Regions from separate parts of the Heyndrickxia sp. NPDC080065 genome, predicted to be linked through region 2. Evidence: riboswitches for the same ligand, from Rfam matches in the RefSeq annotation. Region 2 holds a riboswitch; the other holds the start of a gene.

Region 1 (8,919 bases), on a different contig from region 2:
GGTCTTCCTCTCAGAGAGAGATTGGACAGAAGGTTATTATTACAACAATGAGAGGAGAATGAAAATGAATGGACGAGAACAATGGTCGTCTAAGCTAGGTTTTATTTTAGCGGCAGCAGGATCTGCAATTGGTTTAGGAGCAATATGGAAATTCCCTTATATAGCAGGACAGAATGGGGGAGGTGCCTTCTTCCTCATTTTCATCCTATTTACTTTAGTTTTGGGGCTGCCGTTATTATTGGCCGAGTTTTTAATTGGTAGATCAACACAAGCAAATGCTATAGATTCATATAAAAAAATCGCTCCAAGATCAAAATGGCATTGGATAGGCATCATCGGAATGATTTCGTGTTTTATCCTACTTTCTTTTTACAGCGTGATTGGTGGATGGATTATAGCCTATTTATTTAAAGTTGTAACTGGTGGTTTAAATCACTTAAGCTCTAATCAATATTCTGCAATTTTCGGAAGTACCATTTCAGACCCTATTATCAGCATCATCGTTCAGCTATTATTTATACTTATTACGATTATTGTTGTTTCAAAAGGAGTTCAAAACGGAATTGAACTTGCAAGTAAATTTATGATGCCCGCTTTATTCATTTTGTTTATTATACTTGTCATTCGGGCAGTTACATTGGATGGAGCAATGGAAGGAGTTTTATTTTTATTACAGCCTGATTTCTCTAAAGTAACCTCTAAAACAATATTAGAAGCGATGGGTCAATCGTTCTTTACATTAAGTGTAGGTGTATCGGTTATGGTCACTTATAGCTCGTATTTGCCAAAAAATCAAAGTCTGCCGCGCTCAGCATTTTCTATCGTTGGAATGAATCTTGCTATTGTGCTTCTTGCGGGACTTGCTATTTTTCCAGCAGTCTTTGCACTAGGATTAGAGCCGGGAGCAGGTCCTGTTTTACTATTTAATGTACTTCCAACCGTTTTCAGTCAGCTTCCGTTTGGCATGGTCTTTTTCGGTGCATTTTTAATTCTCTTTTTATTTGCTGCACTCACATCAGCTTTCTCGATGCTTGAAATTATTGTTTCGGTCGTTTCGAAAAATAATGCACAGCGTAAGAAATGGTCATGGATCATCGGTTTAGCTATCTTTGCTTTTGGAGTACCATCCGCACTTTCCTTTGGAATTTTAGGAGATGTGAAGATATTTCATAAAACGATTTTTGATGTAATGGATTATACAGTCAGCAATATATTAATGCCTTTAGGTGCATTACTTATTTCCATTTTTGTCCCATTGAAAATGAAAAAATCGGCTTTATATGAGGAAATGATAAAAGGAAGCAAGGTAAAGAAAGGATTATTCGATGTTTGGTATATTCTCATTCGATATGTTGCTCCAATTTTGATTTTAGTAGTTATGATGAATGTGTTGGGAGTTTGGTAATATCGTCAGGTTCCGTTAACTTCTAATGAATACAAGGGGCTGTCTGACACTTTGCTTTTCAGACAACCCCTTATAAATATTTAATGTGAATTTTTATAACATAATTTCGATTGTCGTGCCATGTCCAACTAGACTATCAATCGTAATTTCTCCATCATGTGCATGAATAATATCATTGGCAATAGCCATTCCTAGTCCAGAGCCTTTATGTGATTCACCAGTATTTGTTCCACGATAGTAGCGGTCAAAAATCCGGTCAAGTTCTTCTTTCTTTATGCCTTTCCCATTATCCTTAATCATTATATGAATTCGTTCTTCTTTCTTAATAGATACGGTTATCTGGACATCTTCATCATTATGGACAATCGCATTATAGATTAAATTATTGATAGCTCGACGAATCAATAATTCGTCAACCTCCATATCGATGGTTTCCTCAGCAAACTCGAAGTCAATATTTCTTGTAGAGTATTTTGCATCATTCAATATATCAATGACGATACTTCTTAATAAGGCAACAAGATTGGTTTTTGTTTTATTTAAGGATAGCTCTTTGGCTCTTAGTCTTGTTGATAAATTTAAATCTTCGATCACTTCTTTTAAATAAACAGATTTTCTTTCGATAATTTCTGCGTACTCTCTCATTTCCTCTAAAGAAAAATGATATTCTGTATCTTTCATCATCTCAGAATAACCTTGAATGGATGCGAGTGGCGTTTTAATATCATGAGATATGTTTGCGATCCATTCTTCTTTCATTTTATCTAATTTGTTTCTTTCCATTTCACTCGCTTGTAACTGATAGGATAAGTGATTTACATTATAAAAAACGTCTTTATATACACCGCTAGGGCGATAATTAATATCGTAATCTTTATTAGCTAATCTTTTAATACCATCAATTAAAGTATTTATTGGTTTGGTTAACCTTTTACTAAATAAATAACCAATAAATAATGCGATTAAACTATCAATGAATATTAAAGTAATACTCCCTATTTTTAACATTTTTAAGATGTCTCGAAAATCATAGGAAACTACATACCTTTGAATATTACGGTTCTTAAACCCAATAAAATAGCTATAATTTTTATCCTTGAGCTTTTTTTCTCCAATAAAAACGATGGTGTCCGCATCTATTTCTCTATATTTATACATTTGTATCATATCCAAAGGGTTATACTTGTCCTTTAGATTTTCTGGAGTTCGATAACCAAAAAGCTGCTTTCCGTTATCATCCAATACTTGAATCCATGCTTTATTTTTAATTAGTTCATTTTTCCCTTTTTCTGTAATAGATATATGGTCATTTGAAATGGTGATTTGGTTTTGAAATTGTTTTGTAAATACTTCTGCAGATATTTCTTGACCGTGAAATGGCTCATTAAATATAGATCGAGCGATGAAAAAAGTTAAAAGAAGAAAAATATTTATGAATACAACTAAAATCACAACTAAGACTACAGAAAATAAAAATCTCCCTGTCAATTTCCATTTCATAGGCTATTCATCCTTTATGACAAGCTTGTACCCCAATCCTTTGACAGTGAGTAAGTATTCAGGATTTGATGGTTGAGCTTCAATTTTTTCACGAAGCCTTCTGATGTGAACCATGATAGTATTGTCAAATCCGATAAAATCTTCACCCCATACTCTATCGCAAATACTTTCTTTGCTAATGATTTGATTAGGATTTTTAAGTAAATAGATCATCATTCCGAGCTCTTTTGGCTTTAATTCGATGGCTTCTCCATTCTTTTTTAATTCTGCTCTTCGTTCATTTAATTCAAAAGGACCTGCCTTAATGATCGGACTTTCTTCATTTATTACTTGTAGATATTCTGATCTTCGCAGCTGTGCTTTTACACGATAAGCAACTTCTTTAGGGCTAAAAGGTTTGGTAATATAATCATCCCCGCCAATCGCAAAACCAACAATTTTATCAATTTCTTCTGATTTAGCTGATAAGAAAAGAATAGGAACTTTGGAAATAGTCCTTATTTGTTTGCACACATCATAGCCTTCGCCATCTGGCAGCATAATATCTAATAAAACAATATCCGGTTGGATTTGTTGAAATTGTATCCAGCCATCTTCGGCAGTAGTGGAAGTGTAGATATGATCCAATCCTTCTTTTTGTAAAACGGTTTTAAGCAGTCTCAATAGATCCTCTTCGTCATCTATAATTAAAACTTTTTTATTATTTAACGACATTCGTATCTCCTCCAACCAAGTGTTCATTTATTCATTATATTAAAAAAAGAACCTAAATTAAAATCAGGTTCTCACATATCATTTCAAATTAGTAGATGAATTTGCCTGTGGGGTATGCGGGCAGCAATTTCTATACGTAGTATAACTAGCTGCACGCGTATTCCATAGGCTATTATTATAAAAATTTAGTTTTTCACTTTTTTACTTTAATTTTTCTTTTGCTTTGTCAGGTATTTCATTTAATTTTACTTCTTGATAGGATGTGACCCCTTTTTTATCTTTAACAAACAAATTTAGATAGGCATCTTCACGAAGTTGCTTTAAAGATGTAAAGGTAAACTTTTTTTCATTACCATTTTTATCATAGGCAGGTAAAGTATATTTATATGATACATATATTTCACCGTTATCTGATTTATCTTCTATTTTCTCACCTGTTCCTTTAATTTGTACATAATAGTTATCTGCACCGAGTCTGTTAATATTAACGTTTTGAATAAAAAGGATAAATCCCGCTATTAAAACAATAATGATTCCAGGAATGATTAATTTTTTCATTTTGTCGACTCCTTTTTCAATTTTTTTTCGTTACAATTTTGTAGTAAGAATTTACTGTTAAGAAGTAATAAACGATGTAAATGGCTGTATATATCCCCATACAGATTAGTACAGGAATCACTAAGTTCGTTTGCATTAATTTAGATAATGCGGTCAATGCTATAGAGCAATGGGCGATTCCGGCAACCAATGGTAAAGCAAAAATAAATAATACTTGTTTAGCAATTGATTTCTTCATCTCTTTTTTATTCACACCGATTTTGTAGAGAATTTCATAACGGCCTTTATCAGAGTTTGCTTCTGTTAATTGTTTAAAATAGATAATACTTCCTGTTGCTGCTAGGAAAACAAGACCTAAAAATCCACCCATAAAGATCAGTAAGCCGGATGATTCTAAGCCTGCTGCGAAGTCTGCATAAAAGCTTGAAAATGCAGCTTGTTCCGGAACAATTGCTTGAATGTTTTTGGTTAATTGCTTGGCATCATCTTCATTTGTAATGTTGTAAACTTCCATATTGACTACTTTTGTTTGCTTTTCTATTTTTGTAAATAATTCATCGCTGACAACAATAACGGAATAGGCTGTTGAATAATTTAAGACACTGTATTTCTTTAAATGTTTAAATGTGATATCCTCATCATGTTTTTTCAAGTTTAATGTAATTGTTTTACCAACATATTTTGGTGATATTTCTTCCATGTAGCCAGGTTCTAAAGCAGCTGCTTCGTTCGCATGTAAGGTGATTAAATCCTTTCTTTTTTGCTCTTTTGCCAGTTTATTAAAGCTAGTGTTTGAAATCATGGTGTATTGCATTTTATTACTTGAGAATATATTTTTTAGATTTGTTATATCTGCGTTAACTTGAAGTGTTGGAATCGTTTCATAATATTCGATTTTATGATTTTTATTATTAGCAATTAGATTCTTCACTTGTTTTGTTACATTTTTATCTGTATCAATAAACATCATGCTATTTGGATTAGCTTTTTCCACATTGCTTCGATTATTGTAATATAAGCTGTATGCAGTTCCGACAGCGGTTAATGTAGTCGCACTTAATACGGCAATAATTGTTAAAGTACGAGCATTCCCTTTAATTCTGTATAGCAGTTGGGAAGTTCCGATTAAGTTAATTCCCTTCCAATCATTCTTTTTATTTTTCTTTGCTATTTTTAGTAAATAAACCGTTAAAGTACTAAACAGCAAATAAGTTCCTAAAATAACCGTCACAAGGATAACTAAAGGAGCCATCATGAGACCCAACGTTCTCCATACATTTGAAGTTAAAAGGTTTTGTAATGCAAGCCAATAACCAAAACCGATTAAAATGATGGATAATAAAGCAATGATAATGGATGCTTTAGGTTCTTTCTCTCCTACTTTGTCTGCTTGGAATAGTTCAATTAGTTTAAAACGGTAGATTAAGCGATATCCTTGTAAGGAAGAAATCATTGTAATAATCAAGAATATGACAACTGTATTTATTATGCTTGCAGATGAAATAGTGAAATTGGTTATCGCATCATAGCCCATGACTTTCATTAAAAGTGCCACGAAAAACTTTGATAATACGGATCCGAGGGTAATGCCGATAATAAGTGCTAAAACCCCCATAATAAAGTTCTCATAGAACAGCATGCGGCCGATTTGTTTTTTTCGTACACCGAGAAGAGAGTATAACCCAACCTCTTTTTTTCGTTTCCGTGTAAAAAAGGAGTTAGAATACCAGATAAAGATTGCTACAAAAACCATTAAAACGACAGCAGCACCATTAAAGGCTGAACTGATTTTGGGCGAACCATCAGAATTCATTTGAATCGTTTCATCATACTTTAATGAAACGAAAGTAAAGTAAATAACGATACTAAAAATCATGGAAGCAAAATATAAGAAATAGTTTGTAAAATTTTTAATAATATTTTTTCTCGCAATACTAAATAAGGTCATCCTGTTCACCTCCGAGTGAAGCGAGAATATCTAATATACTTTGGAAGAATTCCTTACGAGATTGTTCTTTTTTATATAACTCAGTAAAGAGTTTTCCATCCTTTATGAATAACACTCGTTTACAGAAACTTGCAGCAAATGCATCATGAGTGACCATCATAATAGTAGATTTATTTTTCTCATTTAATGAACTTAAGCTCTGAAGAAGACTTGCAGCTGATTTTGAATCAAGGGCACCAGTGGGCTCGTCCGCTAAAATTAAACTAGGATTCGTTACAATGGCGCGAGATGCTGCTGTTCTTTGCTTTTGACCACCTGAGATGTGATAAGGATATTTATTTAAAATGTCACGAATTCCAAATGTATCAGCAATCTCGTAGACTCGCTTATTTATTTCATTGACTGATACTTTTGATAATGCTAGAGGAAGCAAAATATTTTCTTTTACAGTTAAAGTGTCAAGTAAATTGTAATCTTGAAAGATAAAACCTAATTTGTTTCTTCTAAAGTCGGATAATTTCTCTTCATTCATTGTTACAATGTTTTGACCATCAATAATAATACTTCCTGCTGAAGGTGTATCGATTGTCGAAAAAATGTTGAGAAGTGTTGATTTACCCGCTCCAGACGGTCCCATGATGCCGACAAATTCCCCTTCTTTAATTTCTAAATTAATATTTTCTAATGCTTTATATCGGTTTTCTTTATCACCAAATACTTTTTGAACATTTTTGGCTTGTAAGATTGTTTTCATGTTTTTATCTCCTATGACATCATTGATTATTTGTTTTTCATAAACCGTTAAAATGAATTCTTAATTACAAAACATAGTATAAATTTCGTACCTTACCTTGTTTTAATCTAAACCTTACAAAAACCTTAAAAATGCTTTTTTCGTTCGCTATATAAAATATAGGCAACCAGATACTGATAATGTATAATGAATATTGATTGAAAATTTAATAGATTGGAACGAAATCAGGAACCTTTATAGAAGGTTTAAAAGGGAAGTTTGGTGAAAAGCCAACGCGGTCCCGCCACTGTAAATGGGAGCAAGCTGTAGTTGCCACTATATCGAAATATGGATATGGGAAGGTACAGCAAGCAATGATCATGAGCCAGGAGACCTGCCTGATTTTTAAGTGCACCAGTCGGCCTACGAGGATAGGGAGGTGTTTTGAAAACGTTTTTGAGCAAGGTTTTTTTGTTTATTTTTACGTTTATAAAACATCTCTATCAAATGAGATGTTTTTTTGTGCACAATTCTAACGACAAAAGGAGTTATCTAATGAAAAAGTTTTTGAAATTTATACCGTTATTTATTTTAGCATTGATTCTGACAGCTTGTGGTACAGCACAGGACAAAGGGAAAACAAGTGAGAGTAAACCGAAAACTCAGGATTTCCCAGTTACTATTACAGATGGAGTAGGTAATAAGGTAACGATTAACAAGAAACCACAGCGAATTGTTTCCCTTCTTCCAAGTAATACCGAAACAGCATTTGCCCTTGGGTTAGATAAAGAAATAGTCGGTGTATCCGATTTTGATAATTATCCAGAACAAGTGAAAGATAGAGAAAAAATTGGTGGGCAAGAGTTTAATATTGAAAAAATTATTTCATTGAAGCCAGATATTGTTCTTGCAACGGCTTCTAATGCGCATAATTCGAAAGATGGACTTAAGCAGCTAGAAAATGCAAATATTAAAGTTATCGTGGTTAATGATGCCAGCTCTTTTGATGATGTCTATAAATCTATAGAATTAATTGGCGAAGCAACTGGAACGAAAGAAAAAGCTCAAGAAATCGTTGATGGAATGAAATCAAAAGTGGCAGACATTAAAGCGAAGGCAGAAGGAATCTCAAAAGAGAATCAGCAAAAGGTTTGGATCGAAGTATCTGCTCCACCAACTATTTATACAACGGGAAAAGGAACATTTATGGGAGAGATGCTTGATACATTAGGAGCAAAGAATATTGCAGGCGATAAAGAAGGCTGGATTCAATTTTCAGAGGAAGCAGTTGTAAAAGCAAACCCAGATGTTATGATTTTAACTTATGGCTATTACGATAAAGATGCTGTTAATAACGTATACAAGCGAAAATCATGGAAAGAAGTAGCCGCTATTAAAAATAAACGAGTGTATAATGTTGATTCTGATAAAGTATCAAGATCTGGTCCACGCTTAGCAGAAGGATTAGAAGAAATGGCAAAAGCGATATATCCAGATACTTTTAAATAATATTAGTGTTTTCTTGAATAAAGTGAGGGAGGAATTAGTGTGAGAATATATACAAGAACTGGTGATAAAGGACAAACTAGCATTATTGGCGGTCGTGTGGATAAGGATGATGTAAGAGTTCAAGCATATGGTACGGTAGATGAAGTAAATTGTTTTGTCGGTCAAGCAATGGCTGAACTAGATCCAGATCAATTCGCAGATATTTTAGAAGATCTTGAAAAAATCCAACATGAATTATTTGATTGCGGCGGGGATCTTGCGACAAAATCACAAAAGCGTCCTTTTAAACTGGAGCAAGAAATGATCGATTATCTAGAAAAGAAAATTGATGAATATATCGAAAGTACTCCGCAATTAGAACGATTTATCCTGCCGGGAGGTACGAAGGCTGCAGCCTCCATTCATATTGCCAGAACAGTTACACGTCGTGCTGAACGATTAGTCGTAAGTTTTGCAAAAGAAGATGACACTGTTCCTCCACTTGCACAACGTTATTTAAATCGTCTATCAGATTACTTTTTTGCTTTAGCACGTGTGATTAATCATCGTTCA
Region 2 (16,014 bases):
TGCAGGACACAATGGAGGAAAAATTGTTTTTAAAGGAAGCTATTCTAATCTTTTAAAGAGTGATTCTTTAACTGGTAGATTATTAAGAAAACCTCTTACAATTAAAGAAAATCCAAGAATAGGGAATGAATTTCTATCTATTCACAATGCATCATGTCATAATTTGAAAAATATATCGGTGCAAATACCAAAAAGAGCATTAACTGTTGTAACAGGTGTTGCGGGATCTGGTAAAAGTACTCTTATGATGAAAGAACTTATGAGAGCTTATCCCGATATAATAATGATAAGTCAAAAACGTATACATACTTCTATAAGATCGAATTTAGCTACCTATATGGGTTTTTTTGATGAAATACGAGGATTTTTCGGAAGATATTTTAATGTTTCACCTGCTCTTTTTAGCTACAATTCAAAAGGAGCTTGTGAAAATTGTAATGGTTTGGGGATAGTAAAAACAGATCTAGCTTTCATGGATGATGTTAAGCAAGTTTGTGAAGTATGCCAAGGAAAACGATATAAATATGAAGTATTAAATTATATTATGAAAAATAAAAACATCTATGATGTATTATTATTAACTGTTGATGAGGCATTTTCCTATTTTGAAGATAGTAAAGATATTGCCGAGAAATTATCCGTTCTTCAAAAGGTTGGACTAGGTTATATCCGAATTGGACAGTCTTTAGATACTTTTTCCGGTGGGGAAGTACAAAGATTAAAGTTAGCTGCCAAATTATCTATCAGAGATAATAAGGGCATTTTTGTATTTGATGAACCAAGCACTGGTCTTCATGAATCGGATATTCAACAATTATTGACTCTATTGAATCAACTTATAAAAGAGGGAAATACCATTATTCTAATTGAACATAATATCTCTCTTATTTCTCAAGCGGATTGGATCATTGATTTAGGACCTGGAGCAGGGGATAATGGTGGGTATTTGATCTATGATGGTACAGTTAAAGGACTTCTACAATGTGAAAAATCTGTAACAGCTAAATATCTTGGGTGTCTATCTTCGGTGTCAGGCACCATCCGTGGACTTTTGATGCTTTTTTCCTCCTGGTATGGACAGTTTTGAATTAGAATTTGCGAATATGTTCAAAACTGTCCACATAGAAAGGAAAAAAGAGCTGAATGTCCACGAGCGGTGCCTGACACCATAGAAAGATACCACAACCTCTACATCAAACCATACTTAATCTTAATTCTCATTAATTTCTCTTCGATCGGTTTTGTTAGTAGCAATAGGAAGATTACGTTGGAAACGGCATAGGTAATGGTAAAAGGGATGGCGGATGCGATGGCGATGGTGTATCGTTTCCAGTTGAATAGACCGTCAATGGATACGACGAACCAAATGTCCATGCAAAAAGAGAATAATATCCCTGAAAAGATTCCGTAAAGAACTAGAACGATCTTACTCCGTGATATTCCTGCTTTTCCTAATAGACCCGCGATAAATCCTAATAGTCCCCAAGTGAACATTTGAAAGGGAGTCCATGGTCCTTGCCCAAAAAAGATATTGGATACAATTGCTGACATGGCACCTGTTAAAAAGCCTGCTTCAGGTCCAAAGGAGAAACCAGTAATCGCTGTGATCGCAGTGACCGGTTTGAATCCCGGGATCATAGCAAAGGCGAAACGTCCTGCAACAGATATGCCTGTCATCACTGAAATACACATCATTTCACGAGGCTGCGGTTTTCTTTTTTCAAATGCAAGAAAAAAGGGGATACAGGACAAAAAGGCAATCAGGATAGAAATAATATTATATTTCCGATCATTAAATAATACGACTCCTACACAAATGGTCAACGGAATCACGATGAAAAAAATGAGCAATGAAATGATTAGCCTTTTGTTAAAATGGGTTGTTTGTTTATCTGCTGATTTCGTTTGCATAATTTGATCACATCCTCACAAGTAACCGCGTTTTCAAATAGGTGTCTTGACATGCGATGGGCTGCTGTTGTGTAAAAGCTATTTCCGCTGTAAAATTTATGTGTTTCATCCTCCGACACAATGCTTCCATCAAAAAACATCGCACATCGATCAGAATATTGCGCGGAAAATTCAATATCATGTGTGACCATCACAATCGCTACACCTTTTTTCTTAAGGTCCAATAATATATTGGCAAATATTTGTTTGGAATAGGCATCGATTCCTTTTGTCGGTTCATCTAGTAAAATGATTTTTGGATTCAATAATAGCACTTTTGCTAACGCGACTTTTTGTTGTTCACCACCGCTTAAATCGTAAGGATGGCTGGATAAAAGGTGTTCAATTTTTAAGCTGTGAATAATTTCCTCGATTAGTTCGTCCGCTTCCACTTTGGAACAGTCTAAAGCTTTTACCATATTTTGAAGTTCCATGTCGACCTTCTTCTCAACAAAAAGTGTTTGTGGATTTTGTGGTAAAACGGTTAAATGGTTTCTATATAAATCTCCGTTTCTATATTTGTCTATCTTTTTCCCAAACAATAATATTTTGCCTCTATGCGGCTTCAATAGCCCCGCCATCACATTAAGAGCCGTTGTTTTCCCCGTTCCATTTCCACCTACGATGCTAACCATTTCTCCTTCGCGGATTTGAAATGAAAATCCTCGTAATACATCAGGCAATTCCTTTTCATATCGAAACCAAGCATCGCGTATATCCAAAAGAATACGATTTTGAGTGGTTGCTTCTCCAATTAATTGTAAAGTTGCTGCCCTATGTTGAAAGTGCTTGGATAAAAAAATTCTTCCATCTTTCACTGTTAAAGGAGCTTTGTCTTCAATATGTAATTCATGAAACACTCGAATAGGTGTTGGTAAACCAATTTGTTTAATATTCAACTGTTTCAATTGCTGTGCCACCTCTTGAGGGGAGTCGTTACAGATTATTTTGCCATTCTCCATAACGACCACTCGGTCTGCAACAGCAAACACTTCTTCTAGACGATGCTCCACTAATAGAATCGTCATTCCTAAATCTCTATTTAATTTTTTCAGAGTTTCTAAAAACTCTTTAGCCGCAATAGGATCAAGCTGAGAAGTTGGTTCATCTAATAATAAAATCGATGGCTGCATCGCCATAATAGAAGCAAGATTCAACAGCTGCTTTTGTCCACCTGATAATTCGCTCGTATTCTTTCGAAACCATTCTTGGATTCCAAAAAAATGAGCCATTTCGGCTACCCGTCGTCTAATCTCCATCGTACTAAAGCCTAAACTTTCTAAACCAAAAGCCAACTCATGCCACACTTTATCTGTCACAATTTGATTTTCAGGATTTTGCATCACAAATCCAATTTCAGATGCAGATCGGTGAGAGTCTAAGTGTTCTAGAAGGGCACCTTTATAATAAATATCTCCAGATGTTTCACCATGTGGTGTAAGTTCTTTTTTTAGCTGTCTTAAAAAAGTGCTTTTTCCGCAGCCAGAACTTCCGCAAAACACGACAAATTCCCCTTCTTCAATGGAAAGGGAAATGTCGTCTAACGCTTTTTGACTTTGTAAAGGATATTGAAAGGTTAGGTTTTTTACTTCAATGAGCGCCATTTTAATAACTCCCTTGTTTCAATGATGATAGGTATTGCTAGTAATAACGCATATGAGCTGTAAAGCAGTATACTCACACTAGATACAGACAATTCACTAAAGGTTGGATAAAAATAATAGGTTGTGTAGCCGAATATACTGCCGATGAGATTAGCTGCTGCTAAACTGATTATTAATGCTAAGACAATCCCATCTCTTTTCGTAAAAATAAATAGCGAAAAGGTCGAACGATTTTTCAATCCATACCCGCGTGCTTTCATGGAATCTGCTGTTTCAATTGAATTTTCAAGCGCCCATGTAATTAATATTGATAGGATTTGAAGGCAAGCCTTAATCCTTTGTAGGATATTACCTGATGTATAGTCCATTCCAATTGTTTTTTGAGAATTTGCGATAATCCTTATTTGCTTTTTAAATCGCGGAACGAGCCTTAATGTTAATGAAATAATTAACGAGATGGCAGGTGAGATTTTTCCAAAAAGATATAAAAATTTATCCGATGTCATGACTGCATTATAGGATCCAAACCATAAAACAACCGAAAGCAGCATCGCAGCCATTGCGATACCGTACAAAATAGCTTCTAATGTAATGGGATTATAGTTTACATAGAATAATACTTTCATCCCGTCATGACTAAAAAACGGATTACATAAGGAAACGATGATAAATAAAGGAATATAGAATAGTAAACTATTTAAAAAGGAACGTTTATTTAGAATGATATTCAAGATCATTGAAACCACTAGTGAAATAAGCAGATAAATGGGATGCATGTAAAAAATAGAGAGCCCAATGACAGAAAAGAAATAGGTAAAAAGAACAATAGGATGATAGGTTTCAAACGCTCTCATCGATTCAACACACATCTATTCATCCCATGTCACTCCTAAATCACGCCCTAAATCACATGTATAATTCCATTCAATTTTGTCGCCATCTTTTAAGTAATATTTACTTGCACCATAATTCGGATACCAGCCGTTTACAGAATACATCCAGCCGCTTAATTCTCCGACACTAAATTCATAAACATGATTAATTCCTTCTATATATACACTGCCATATTTATTCTCATTTGCTCCTTGATACTCCATATGAATACGATGATCGCGTGTTGCACGGACAAGGATGTCAAATACATTTTCATTGTCCCTTAATTCATATTTTGTTGTATCTAAGATGATCCCGTTTTTAGGAACGAATTGTTCACTTCGTAATGATTTATCAAGTTTATCGTAATTATCCAATATCGTATCGACACGGATGGAGATAGTGACGTATTTTTTCTTTGGCTTGTTTTCGTTTGCTGGTTTTTCATTATTTGTTGGCTTCGTCGCTGCTTGATCACCTTTTTTAGAAGGTGATAAGTCATTTCCTTTATTGACGGGCGTGGTCGTGTTTTCTTTTTGCTTTTTACTAGTGTCCTGTTTTTTTGTTTCCTTTTTGTCTTTATTATTTGAGGAAGCTACCTTCTTTGATTTGTTTGGATTTGTTTGTTCTTTTTTCGTATTCTCTTTCTTTACTGGATCTTGCTTTTTCTTGTCCTGTGTTTTTGTTTTATCTTCCGCGTTATTCTTTTCAGTGTTTTTTTCTTCCTTTGAAGCAGTTATTTCCTTCTGCTTGTCTTGCTGATTCGTTTCAGTAGTGGACGTTTGAGCTGCCTTTTCTTCATTTTGGTATTCGTCAACCGTTTGAATTTTACATGCGGTCAACACCATAAAGGTAAGGATAGTTATGAATCCAAGCTTAATCCACTTCTTGACCATTGTCTTCACCTCTTTAATACGAGAATGGTCAGAGTATGCTTCTTTTCTCGGGAGGATGCATACTCTGATTTTCAAAAATTATTTTTTAGAAACCTTTATATATGTGCTTTTGCTCTTATTTCCAGCTTTGTCTTTTGCAAATACTGATAGTTTTATACCTGCTTTTTGCTTTTTGATCGTCACTTTATAGATACCTTTGCTACTAGCTTTAGTTGATCCAAGCTTTGTTTTTCCTTTATATACAAAAACAGTAGTATTGGCTTCTGTTTTTCCAGTAACATCTTTCGAAGCAATCGTTACTTTCTTTACAGTTGGTTTTGCTGGTGGTGTTTTATCTAAAACAGTAAACGTTTTTGATGTGCTGTTTCCTGCCTTATCAGAAGCGACTACTTTAATTTTTACACCTGCTTTTTGCTTGCTGATAGTGAGAGAGTAGTTTCCTTTTGAATCGGCAGTTTTGGTTTGTTTCAGCTTTCCGTTGATATACAATTTAACAGTTGCTTTAGCTTCTGTTTTTCCAGTTACTTTAGTACTTTTATCACTTACTTGACTGACGGTTAAGCTTGGCGGTGTTTTGTCCACAACTGTTATCGTTTTTGAAGTGGTGTTACCAACTTTATCAGATGCAATAATTTTGATTTTGACTCCAGGCTTTTGTTTGATGATATTGAAAGAGTAGTTTCCTTTTGAATCGGCTATTTTTATTTGTTGAAGTATTTCATTAATATACAATTTTACATTTGCTTCTGCTTCTGTTTTACCAGTTATTTTTGTACTCTTATCACTTACTTGATTAATAGTTAGGCTTGGAGGGGTTTTATCCTCAACGATGATGGTTTTTACTTCGCTGTTACCTGCCTGATCAGTGGCAATAACCTTTATTTTCACACCTGCTTTTTGTTTGCTAATTGTGAATGAGAAATTCCCATTTGAATCTGCTGTTTTAGTTTGTGCTAACGTGTCATCAAGATAAAGTTCTACCTTTGCTTCGGCCTCTGTTGTACCAGTTACTTCTGTGCTCTTATCTGTTACTGGCTTCACTGTTATGCTTGGAGGAGTTATATCCTCTACGGTGACAGTCTTAGAATCACTTTTGCCAGATGGACCAATTGCTTTAACCGTAATTTTCACACCAGCTTTTTGTGGGCTAATGGTAAAAGAGTAGTTCCCATTCGTGTCCGCTTTTGTAGATTGAGTTAGTTTGTCTTCGATATAAAGCTCAACTGTTGCCCCTGCTTCTGCTTTCCCAGTCACTTGCGTACTTTTATCATTGACTGGATTAACAACAAGTTCTGTTGGAATTGATGGATCTGGTTTACCTGTATCATTATTGACTTTGACTGTCACTATCGCACTTGGTATTTTGTTTCCACCTTCAGCAAATATGTTAATAATTGTATCTGCATTTTGTGGTGTAATGTTAATGCTGAATGTTCCATCGCTATTAGAAGTAGTACTTCCAATTGCCACATTATTCGTTTTAGCCGTAACAGTAACTCCAGCATCTGTTTTTCCAGTTATTTTCGTACTTGTAGTAGTGACTGGATCAACCGTTAAGGCTATAGTTGGCTTTTTGTCTGTCATATCGTATAGCTTTGTTTGATTATTCACGTACCTAAAATAAGCTGCAATTGCATAGGAAACTTGTTCGGTTGCCATAGAATTAGCTTTATCTTCTGTTAATATATGTTTAAACCCGCCATCCTTTTCACTGTAAAAAGTCATGATATTGGACAAAATGTTCCCATTGGGTTTAATGAAACGTGAATCAGCGCTCGGATCAATCCCGAGGCTTGTCAAGGCAACTAATACTTGTGAAGCGCTCTCTACATTTTCTGTTCCCCAGCTCTTGTAGCCGCCATTATCTAATTGTGTTGAAGACAAAAACACCAGTGCCTTATCTACTGCGTCTTTTACGGCAGCTTGATTGGTATAGGTTGATAATGCTTGAATTGCCATAGCGGTAACATCTGCATCACCGATTTTTGAGCCTAATGCCCATCCACCATCGTTTAGCTGTTGATTAATAATAAAATCAATCATTTTTTGTCTAGAATTATCTGCTGTAGGTGGAATTCGGTATTGATTCGTATCTATTGCAATTAACGCAAAGATGGGTCCATTAATTCCTTGTTTTTTTACATTTTCCAAATCGAATAATTTTTCCACAAGGTTATAACCACCAACATTTGTTGGATCCTTGCCGATGGCATTTAGTGCCAAGATGACACGAGAGTATTCTGTGTACTTTGATTGATGTAAAATACCATTTTTACTTTTAACAAATTTTTCTAAATTTGTATAATAGGTTTCAAAGTAATTTTCAGTACCATTAGCTGCTCCACGTGCTAACGAAAAAATATACCATTCGTTTCCAAATGATGGTATAGGAACACTTTCTACCATAAATTTACTAGCAGTGTTATAGGCATTTAAAAGCTGATTATTGATGTTCAGAGCATTTGTATCTGTTTCCTCCGCTTTCACAAATAATCCAGTGAACGAAAGCTGGGCAAGAAGCATGAAACTTACAAGAATCATTGAAAGATAGAGTCTTGGTTTTAAAGTGAATTTTTGCATGATCTCATTCCTTTATATTTATTTTCGGTACACTTTGTAAAAAAGCACGAGTTCAGTTTACTTTGATTCATAAAAAAATGCCCTTCACTAAGAAGGGCATACATAAACAAATAAAATCAATAAACGACAAAAATGTTTATTTTATGTTTAAGCACCTCCTATATCCACGTAGGATTACTTGTTAATGAGTATAGGCAGGTCTCCTGGCTTGTGGATCATCGACTTTTTGTGCCTTCCCATTTTCACAGTGGCTATAAACAATAGGCTGTTTTCGCATAGAATGTTGCTTTTCAGACATATCCCCATTCTAATTTCATTTTGGGGACGTGCTCTTTTCTCTATCTTATTTGTACTCAATTCAATCGGGACAATAAAATAGAACCGTAAAAATCCAAATACCGATTTTTACTCCATTTAAAAAAAGCAACAAAGTTTACGAAAAGAGCTTAACAAAAAGTCTTCTCACTTACAGTGGCGGGACCGCGTTGGATTTTCACCAAACTTCCCTTTTAAACATCAGAATCAAAATTCTTCAGTCACCTATCTCTTCTTGATTATTAAATTTTTCCAATATTATCATACTTCTAATCTTTTTATTTGTCTATTTATTCTTTAGAATGATATTAAAAAGGACGGTAATTACAAGGCATTTTTTTGTGGTGCTGATTAAAAAATTTTCTGACAAACCTATAAGAAATGATATAGTAAGTACAAATGGAATCATAATTATTTAGGGAAAAGGGGAGAGGGACTTGCAAAATATTGATAAGTTTTTAGAAGAATGTAATCTTGTGGATAAAAAAGAAGAAATTTTAAAAGCGGCAGCTTCATCTATTGGAATAAAAAAAGAAAAGGCGAACGAAGAAGATATTCCGATTGGCAGTTCTAAATTTGGAGGTTTACCAGATTTACCTCCTAACTTTTTATTTCCAAAATACGATAATGGCTATCTATCATTTTTAGCTCAATTGAATTTACAAGAGGCTAAGGCTTTCGATAAGAACAATCTTCTTCCCCAAAAAGGTATATTATTTTTCTTTTATGACATATTAGAACAACCATGGGGAATGGGGGAAGAGGATAAGGGATGTTTCAAGGTTCTCTATTATGATGGAGATGTAAAAGAATTGAAACGCACACCTTACCCTGAAGAAACCGAAGACTACTTCCCATTGCCTTCATTCAAAATAATGTTTAAAGAATTCTTAAGCTTTCCAGAAGAACTTGAAGGAGTAGAATTGAATGAAGAGGAAATGGAAAACTACTATGAGTTCAGAGACTCTGTTATGCAAACAAGCGAGATCATTAATAACGACGAAGAAATGATTGTTCAGCCAATGCACTATATGTTAGGAGAACCTTTCAACGTACAAAATAATGTATTTAAAGAAATTATTTATTACGAAAACGAAGAAAAAATAGACTGGCCTTCAGAAGAACTCAATCAGAAAAGCAACGACCTGATCTTATTGTTTCAAATGGATAGTGACGATGATTTAGATGTAATGTGGGGAGATGTCGGAATACTATACTTTTGTATTGATAAACACGACCTTCAAAACAAAAAATTCGACCAAACAAAGTTTATTCTTCAATGTCATTAGGGACAAAGGACCTGACCCTCTGTCCCAAAATAGGCTGCCAATTTGATTGGCAGCCTAGTAGTTTCATTTTTATTAGTTTCAAGAGGTTTCTGTTATTTTTCAGGAACAAAGTAGATAGCTGAAGGACCGGAAGCACCACCTGGGAGACTAGTTGTGAAAGAATAGTCATTTCCATTGGCTCCAATTTGTTCTGTCGCAAAGTTCCAAGCATTTTGATAGCTAAGAAATCCAGAAGTTTTAAGTTTGCCGTTCCATTGCATGACATAATGACCGAAACCACCTGATGGAGTATCATAGACTGAGATTCGCTGTGGAGTATGCAAACCATTATTTAATTTAATTTTCAAATTATATAAAACACCATAGTTCCCATTGTTAATAACCGGTTTATTTCCATCGACGACACTAATTCCATCTTCATATTCTCCCGGTAGTTTATCACTCCATTGACCGGAAGCGGCTGACGATAGGTTAATATATGCGTTTCCTAATGCTGAATTGTAAGTAATGGTACCTTCACGATCAAAATGTGAAAAGCTTCCTCGAACATGTGAGTCAGGTGCTAAGATGTTTATGGTAAGAGGACTAGATGGTTGTTTTTTATAATTGAGTGTTGTTATTGTGACAGTAGCAGGCGTATGACCGTGTTTCGTAAAGGCAGTGAACTGTGCAATTCCACTCACCGTTTCTAAGTCATCTGCATTTTTTTCTAAAAAGTAGGTTTCACCAGGTTCGAGTGTAGTAAAATAATGTTGCTTTGCGTTGTTTTCAAGAAATTGGATAAGTGCTTCTTCCCCTGCGACATCGGGATAAATATTAACTGAAGCTCCAATTCCATTTGAATACATTTTCACTACCTCATTTGAGGTATTTGTAATCGCAAGGCTTACCGTTCTGTTTTCACCACTTCTATTTTGATGGTGCCAAAAAACGCGGAATTCCCCGGTCGCTGTGTCACGATAAAAGGCACCCTCCTCTGCATATGTTTCCGGCGAATCACTGAGAATTAATTTTCCTCCTGTTTGTTTTAATTCTGGTTTTTCTAGATGGACTGCTGGTTTTAGTGTTTCGATAGGGACAATTTTGTCGCTAGCAAATGACTGTCTGGGTACTAAAATAGCAAAAAGAATCGTACAACAAACTACTACTGTTTTCATTTTCATTGAGTTTATTCTCCTCTCAAATTTTTTATAAGGTTTCACCCTTCGAACATTTTTATATATTCAACGTCTCTTGAATTTCTCCTCCTAAAAGAGATAAAAAAAAGAAATAAATTTTCAAAATAAGTAATAATAATTAGATAATAGGATATGCAATAGTATTGATCTGCTCAAAAATACCTAGATTATAACAGTTTCGGGATGATATCTATTGACGTATGATTTTAGGTGCTATATTATCTAAATGGAATAAATATTCCGTTTTTGATATACATAATGGAATAATATTTCTTCTTGTGAATATTCTCTATCAGTCATTTCATAATAAGATTAGGAAAACATGTTTATTTTTTTCTGTTACTAAATTAATTTTGGAAGGATTTTTATATGAAAACTATTGGTCACTCTACCCCACTAATCATGATAAAATCTGTCTATAATTCGTTAACGAAGGCAGAACAAAAGGTTGCTGATTATGTTTTATTAGATACCCAGGAGTCCGTTTATTCTTCAGTAACGGATCTTGCTGAAAAAGCAGGTGTGGGAGAGACATCTGTTATTCGATTTTGTCGAAAGCTTGGATATCGTGGGTTTCAAGAGTTTAAACTAGCTGTTGCACAAACTCTTTCCAATGTAGATGAACAGGTTCATGGAAAAATTGAAGAATCAGATGATGCGGAAGTGATTGCAAAAAAAATTACGACACAAAATGCAGGGGCACTACAGGATACGATAAATATGTTGCAGACATCAACCCTACAAAAAGCGGTTGAGGCGATTATTAATGCAAGGAAAATGTATTTCTTCGGGGTTGGATCTTCAGGATTTACAGCAAGCGATGCCAAATATCGTTTTATGCGTCTCGGCTATAATGTGGATCATGCGACTGATGCACATATTATTGCGATGAATGCAGCTTTGGTAGGTGAAGAAGATGTGATCGTTGCTATTTCATCTTCCGGAAGCACTAAGGATATTGTTGATTCAGTTAAAATTGCCAAGGAAAATAAGGCATTCGTCATTTGTATTACCAATCATGCGAGGTCTCCTATTACTTATTATGCGGATGTCATTTTATTAGTTGCAGCGAAAGAAACTCCATTACAGGGTGGAGCCTTTTCAACGAAAATTGCTCAATTACATTTACTAGATATTTTAACAACGATAACTGCAATGAGGAAAAAAGAAAGTTCCTTCCAGGCTATTGAAAAAACAGCAAAAGCCGTCCTTAACAAAATGTATTAATCATCATAATTACTTTCTACAAAGTAGGTGAGTAGGCAAAATGTCGGAGCAGAATAAATTTTTCAGAGTATTAGAGTTAATTACTAACTATGCTTATTTGAATATTTTGTGGTTTTTCTTTTCGTTACCGGTTATTACTATTTTTCCTGCAACAATAGCTATGTTCCAGGTGATTCATAAATGGTCAAAAGACGAAGAAACATCTATTTTACAAAGCTTCTTTCACTATTTTAAAAAAGATTGTAAAAAAGGGATAATCATCGGGGGAATTATGATCTTTATAATAGCAGCACTTGTCGGTGATTTTTTCATTATTTTAGAGTTAAAAAACCCATGGCAAAGTATCTTACTCCCGGTACTTATCATCATTACATTACTGTATTTCATGATGATGTTGTATTTTTTTCTTTTGTTTATGCGATTTAATACTTCAATGAAACACTTACTTAGCATGGCTTTTGTTTTATCCATTAGGAGACCGATTCAACCCATTATAGTTTTACTTATTTTTTTGATATTGATTACGATTACTTTATATGTAAGATTTTTTACTATCCTTATTATTTTTAGTTGTTGTGCATGGATTCACTATAAGATGATTAATCATTCGATCGAAAAAGCGATCAAGGTTTAACATCTTTTTTCTTTATACAATATTTGAAATGAGGAGACGATCATGGAAAAACATAATGAATGGTTTCTACTAAAAAGTGAAGGAGAGAGATCAGTGAATACAATACTCGGTAAAGAGGCCAATATACTATGGGTGGATTTCCTTGCAAATGGGGAAAGACTATCAGAGCAATCAGAAAGAAAAAGATTAATAGAAAATGCGAAGAAAGCGGGGATTACCCATCTAGTAGTTGATGCGAAAATACCTTATGGTCAAACAACCTATCAAAGTCAGTATGCCTATCATGTGAGCAGCTGGTCAGATGGAAGTTTTCAAATGTGGAAAGATCGTGACTTTTTACAAGAAATGATTGATGAGTCACAAGGATCCGGGTTGAAGATTATCGCTAATATGGATGTATTTGCGGAAGGGACTGCCCATTCTAAAGATGGGATGGTGTATGATAAGGAAAAATGGAAGGTAGTCTCTTATAATGAAGCCACTTCAATGGCACCAACAGCAGCAGAAAATTCAGCTGATACGACCATTTTCGTCAATCCTATCAATCCAGAAGTTATAGATTATGAAAATAGTATTATAAAAGAGATTGTCTCACAATATGAAATTGATGGCATTGTACTAGACCGATGCCGATATCCAAATATTTATGGTGACTTTAGTGACTTGAGCAGGGAGACATTTGAGAAGTACATTGGTGAAAAAGTTGAAAGATGGCCATTAGATATTTATGAAATAGAAGATGGAACGAAGAAAATAAAGTTTGGTCCACATTTTCCTAAATGGACTGAATGGAGAGCATTAAATATAAAAAATTTTGTTAAGGGTGCTAGAAACATAGTAAAAACGATTAACCCTAAGTTGGCTTTTTGTATATATGTTGGATCTTGGTACCCTCTTTATTACAACGAGGGCGTAAACTGGGGAAGTGAAACGTATCAACCAGATTTAGAATGGGTGTCTAATCAATATCACCAATCGGGATATGGGGATGAATTAGATTTTATTATGACAGGTTGCTATTATCCTGAAGTGACAATTAAAGAAGCAGATGAAAATAATCGCCCTGCACCGTGGTACAGTGTTGAGGGAGCGATTGATATGAGTTTAGAAGCGATTAATGGGAGTATTCCGGTTATCGGGAGCCTATACTTAAAAGATTATCATGAGGACCCAGAGCAATTCAAAAAAGCGATTCAAATGTGTAAAGAGAAATCAAACGGTGTGATGCTATTTGACGTTGTATACTTGGATGAATATCAATGGTGGGAAGAATTAACCGTTGAATTACAAAAGAAAAAAATTTGATAGATACTTTCTTCTGATATCTAAAAATGCATATGATAATAAAAAAAGAATATATTATCCTTTTTTTATAAAAAAGGTGGATAAAATTTCCGAAATATGATAGATTCATATATAAGTAAATTGTGATGCGGTGTAAATGTAGAATTCAGAATTTAGGGAAAAATGAAAGCGTTAATCAAACCTACTTCAGTTCTAAATGAATACACCTTAGAATTGTGTAAACTACCGCATTAAATTTCTAAACTAATAAAAGGGGTGTTAGTTTTATGAAGCGTTTCTTGTCTTTATTTCTTTCTGTCACATTAATCATAGGAGTTCTGGCTGCATGTAGCTCAAAAGAAACAGGTTCAAAAGAAGGAGGGAAATCGAAAGTTGAATTTTGGACAATTTCCTTACAACCGACATTTAATGATTACTTTAATGATCTAATTGCTAAATACGAAGAAAAAAATCCTAAAGTAAAAATTGTGTGGAAGGATTATCCATACGATGCAATTCAAAATAAATTATTAACGAGTATTGCCAGTGGTGAGGCTCCTGGTGTAGTAAACTTAAACACTGAATTTGCAAATCAAATGGGTACAAAAGATGCTTTAGTTGATTTAAATAAGGAACTTACACAGGAACAAAAAGATGCTTACTTCAAAGGTATCTATGCTTCTACTGAAATTGATGGAAAAGCAAATGCACTTCCATGGTATACAGGCCTTCCCGTGTTATTTATAAATAAGGAATTAGTTGAAAAAGCTGGATTAGATCCTAATAATCCTCCAAAAACAAAAGAAGAATTGAATCAATGGGGAAAAACGATTAAGGAAAAAACAGGTGCTTATGGTTATGTCTTTACGATGGAAGCACGCTCTATTTTAGAAGAGGGGAATAAGCTTCTTACAGATGATTATAGTAAAGCTGCATTTAATAATGATGATGTAAAAGCTTCTATTAAAGAAAACGTTCAACTAATGAAAGATGGTGTCATTCCAAAGGATATCCTTGATTATGACAAGCAAATCCAATTCTTTGGTAGTGAACAGGTTGCAATGATTTTATCAAGCTCTCCTTTTATCAATAAAATAAAATCAGCATCACCAGATGTATATAAGAAAATGATTGCCGTTCCGAGTCCTGTTGGAAAAGCTGACATCCGTTTCTCTAATACTATGAACGTTGTCGTTCCAGCGAAAACAAAGCATAAGAAGGAAGCAGTAGACTTCGCAGCATATGTAACCAATGCTGAAAATCAATTAGCATTCTCAAAAGCTGCAAGCACACTTCCTTCCACTGTAGATAGTGCAAAAGATGCTTTTTTCTCTAAAAACGACGGGACTTTAGAAGGTCAAGCATTGACCGTTTCAGCAGCAAGCTTAGACAAAGCGACTGATTTCTACTTGGGTATTGCTAATGCTAGTGATGTAAATGGAAGCATTAATAAGCATCTGCAAAATATTTATTTAAATAATGCAGATATTGATAAGGAATTAAGCGCGGCTGAAAAAGAAGTAAATGATATATTGAAAAAATAAGTGGGTAGTGGGTTGGGCAGATTCTTAGCATTCTGCCCAATTTCTCTAAGGGGGAAGATACGCGTGGAAAAGAAGCATAACGCGAAAAAGAAAAAGGTTTCTGAAACTAAATTGGCCTGGATCTTTATGGCTCCGGGATTGATTTTACTTTGTCTTTTTGTGTTTTGGCCGATCATTTACAGTGTGCCTTTGGCATTTACAAATTACTCGGTTATTGCAGAAACGAAATTTATTGGTTTAGATAATTTTATCCGTGCATTTAAGGATCCGGACTTTCTCATTTCCTTGAAAAACTCGTTGCTGTATATCATCGTGGTTCCATTTATTCAGCTTTTCTCTATTTTGATGGCGGTCCTAGTTAATCGAAAAATCAAAGGAATCAAGTTTTTTAGAAGTGCTTATTATATACCTGTTGTTACTTCAATGGTGGCAGTAGCCATTATATGGGGTTGGTTATTAAGTCAAAACGGGGTAGTCAATTATATTTTAATGTCCGTTGGAGTAATCGATAAAAAGATCGGTTGGTTATCGGATTATAATACTGCTTTGTGGGTTTTAATGTTTATTACGATGTGGAAAGGTCTTGGCTACTATATGATGATTTATTTGGCTGGTCTTCAATCAATTCCAGAAGACTTAA

The links. A riboswitch is a leader RNA that binds a small molecule or an ion and turns the genes downstream of it on or off. The one in region 2 is predicted to bind cobalamin.
Region 1: another riboswitch for cobalamin. It lies ahead of ACQKP0_RS00010 (ABC transporter substrate-binding protein); the one in region 2 lies ahead of ACQKP0_RS04480 (Ig-like domain-containing protein).

The regions. Positions count from the first base shown of each region.
Region 1 is NZ_JBNNWS010000001.1:225-9,143, reverse strand. Features, by position in the region: gene ACQKP0_RS00040 (sodium-dependent transporter) at 65-1,405, shown strand; gene ACQKP0_RS00035 (sensor histidine kinase) at 1,499-2,905, opposite strand; gene ACQKP0_RS00030 (response regulator transcription factor) at 2,909-3,619, opposite strand; gene ACQKP0_RS00025 (YxeA family protein) at 3,821-4,177, opposite strand; gene ACQKP0_RS00020 (FtsX-like permease family protein) at 4,194-6,125, opposite strand; gene ACQKP0_RS00015 (ABC transporter ATP-binding protein) at 6,112-6,879, opposite strand; cobalamin riboswitch at 7,089-7,274, shown strand; gene ACQKP0_RS00010 (ABC transporter substrate-binding protein) at 7,414-8,367, shown strand; gene ACQKP0_RS00005 (cob(I)yrinic acid a,c-diamide adenosyltransferase) at 8,407-8,919, shown strand, end outside.
Region 2 is NZ_JBNNWS010000003.1:182,062-198,075, reverse strand. Features, by position in the region: gene ACQKP0_RS04505 (ATP-binding cassette domain-containing protein) at 1-1,087, shown strand, start outside; gene ACQKP0_RS04500 (ECF transporter S component) at 1,189-1,911, opposite strand; gene ACQKP0_RS04495 (ABC transporter ATP-binding protein) at 1,860-3,554, opposite strand; gene ACQKP0_RS04490 (energy-coupling factor transporter transmembrane component T) at 3,536-4,408, opposite strand; gene ACQKP0_RS04485 (DUF4430 domain-containing protein) at 4,424-5,323, opposite strand; gene ACQKP0_RS04480 (Ig-like domain-containing protein) at 5,402-7,864, opposite strand; cobalamin riboswitch at 8,080-8,253, opposite strand; adenosylcobalamin (AdoCbl) riboswitch at 8,297-8,431, opposite strand; gene ACQKP0_RS04475 (YwqG family protein) at 8,656-9,507, shown strand; gene ACQKP0_RS04470 (hypothetical protein) at 9,600-10,670, opposite strand; gene ACQKP0_RS04465 (MurR/RpiR family transcriptional regulator) at 11,055-11,912, shown strand; gene ACQKP0_RS04460 (YesL family protein) at 11,953-12,546, shown strand; gene ACQKP0_RS04455 (alpha amylase family protein) at 12,589-13,851, shown strand; gene ACQKP0_RS04450 (ABC transporter substrate-binding protein) at 14,118-15,374, shown strand; gene ACQKP0_RS04445 (carbohydrate ABC transporter permease) at 15,438-16,014, shown strand, end outside.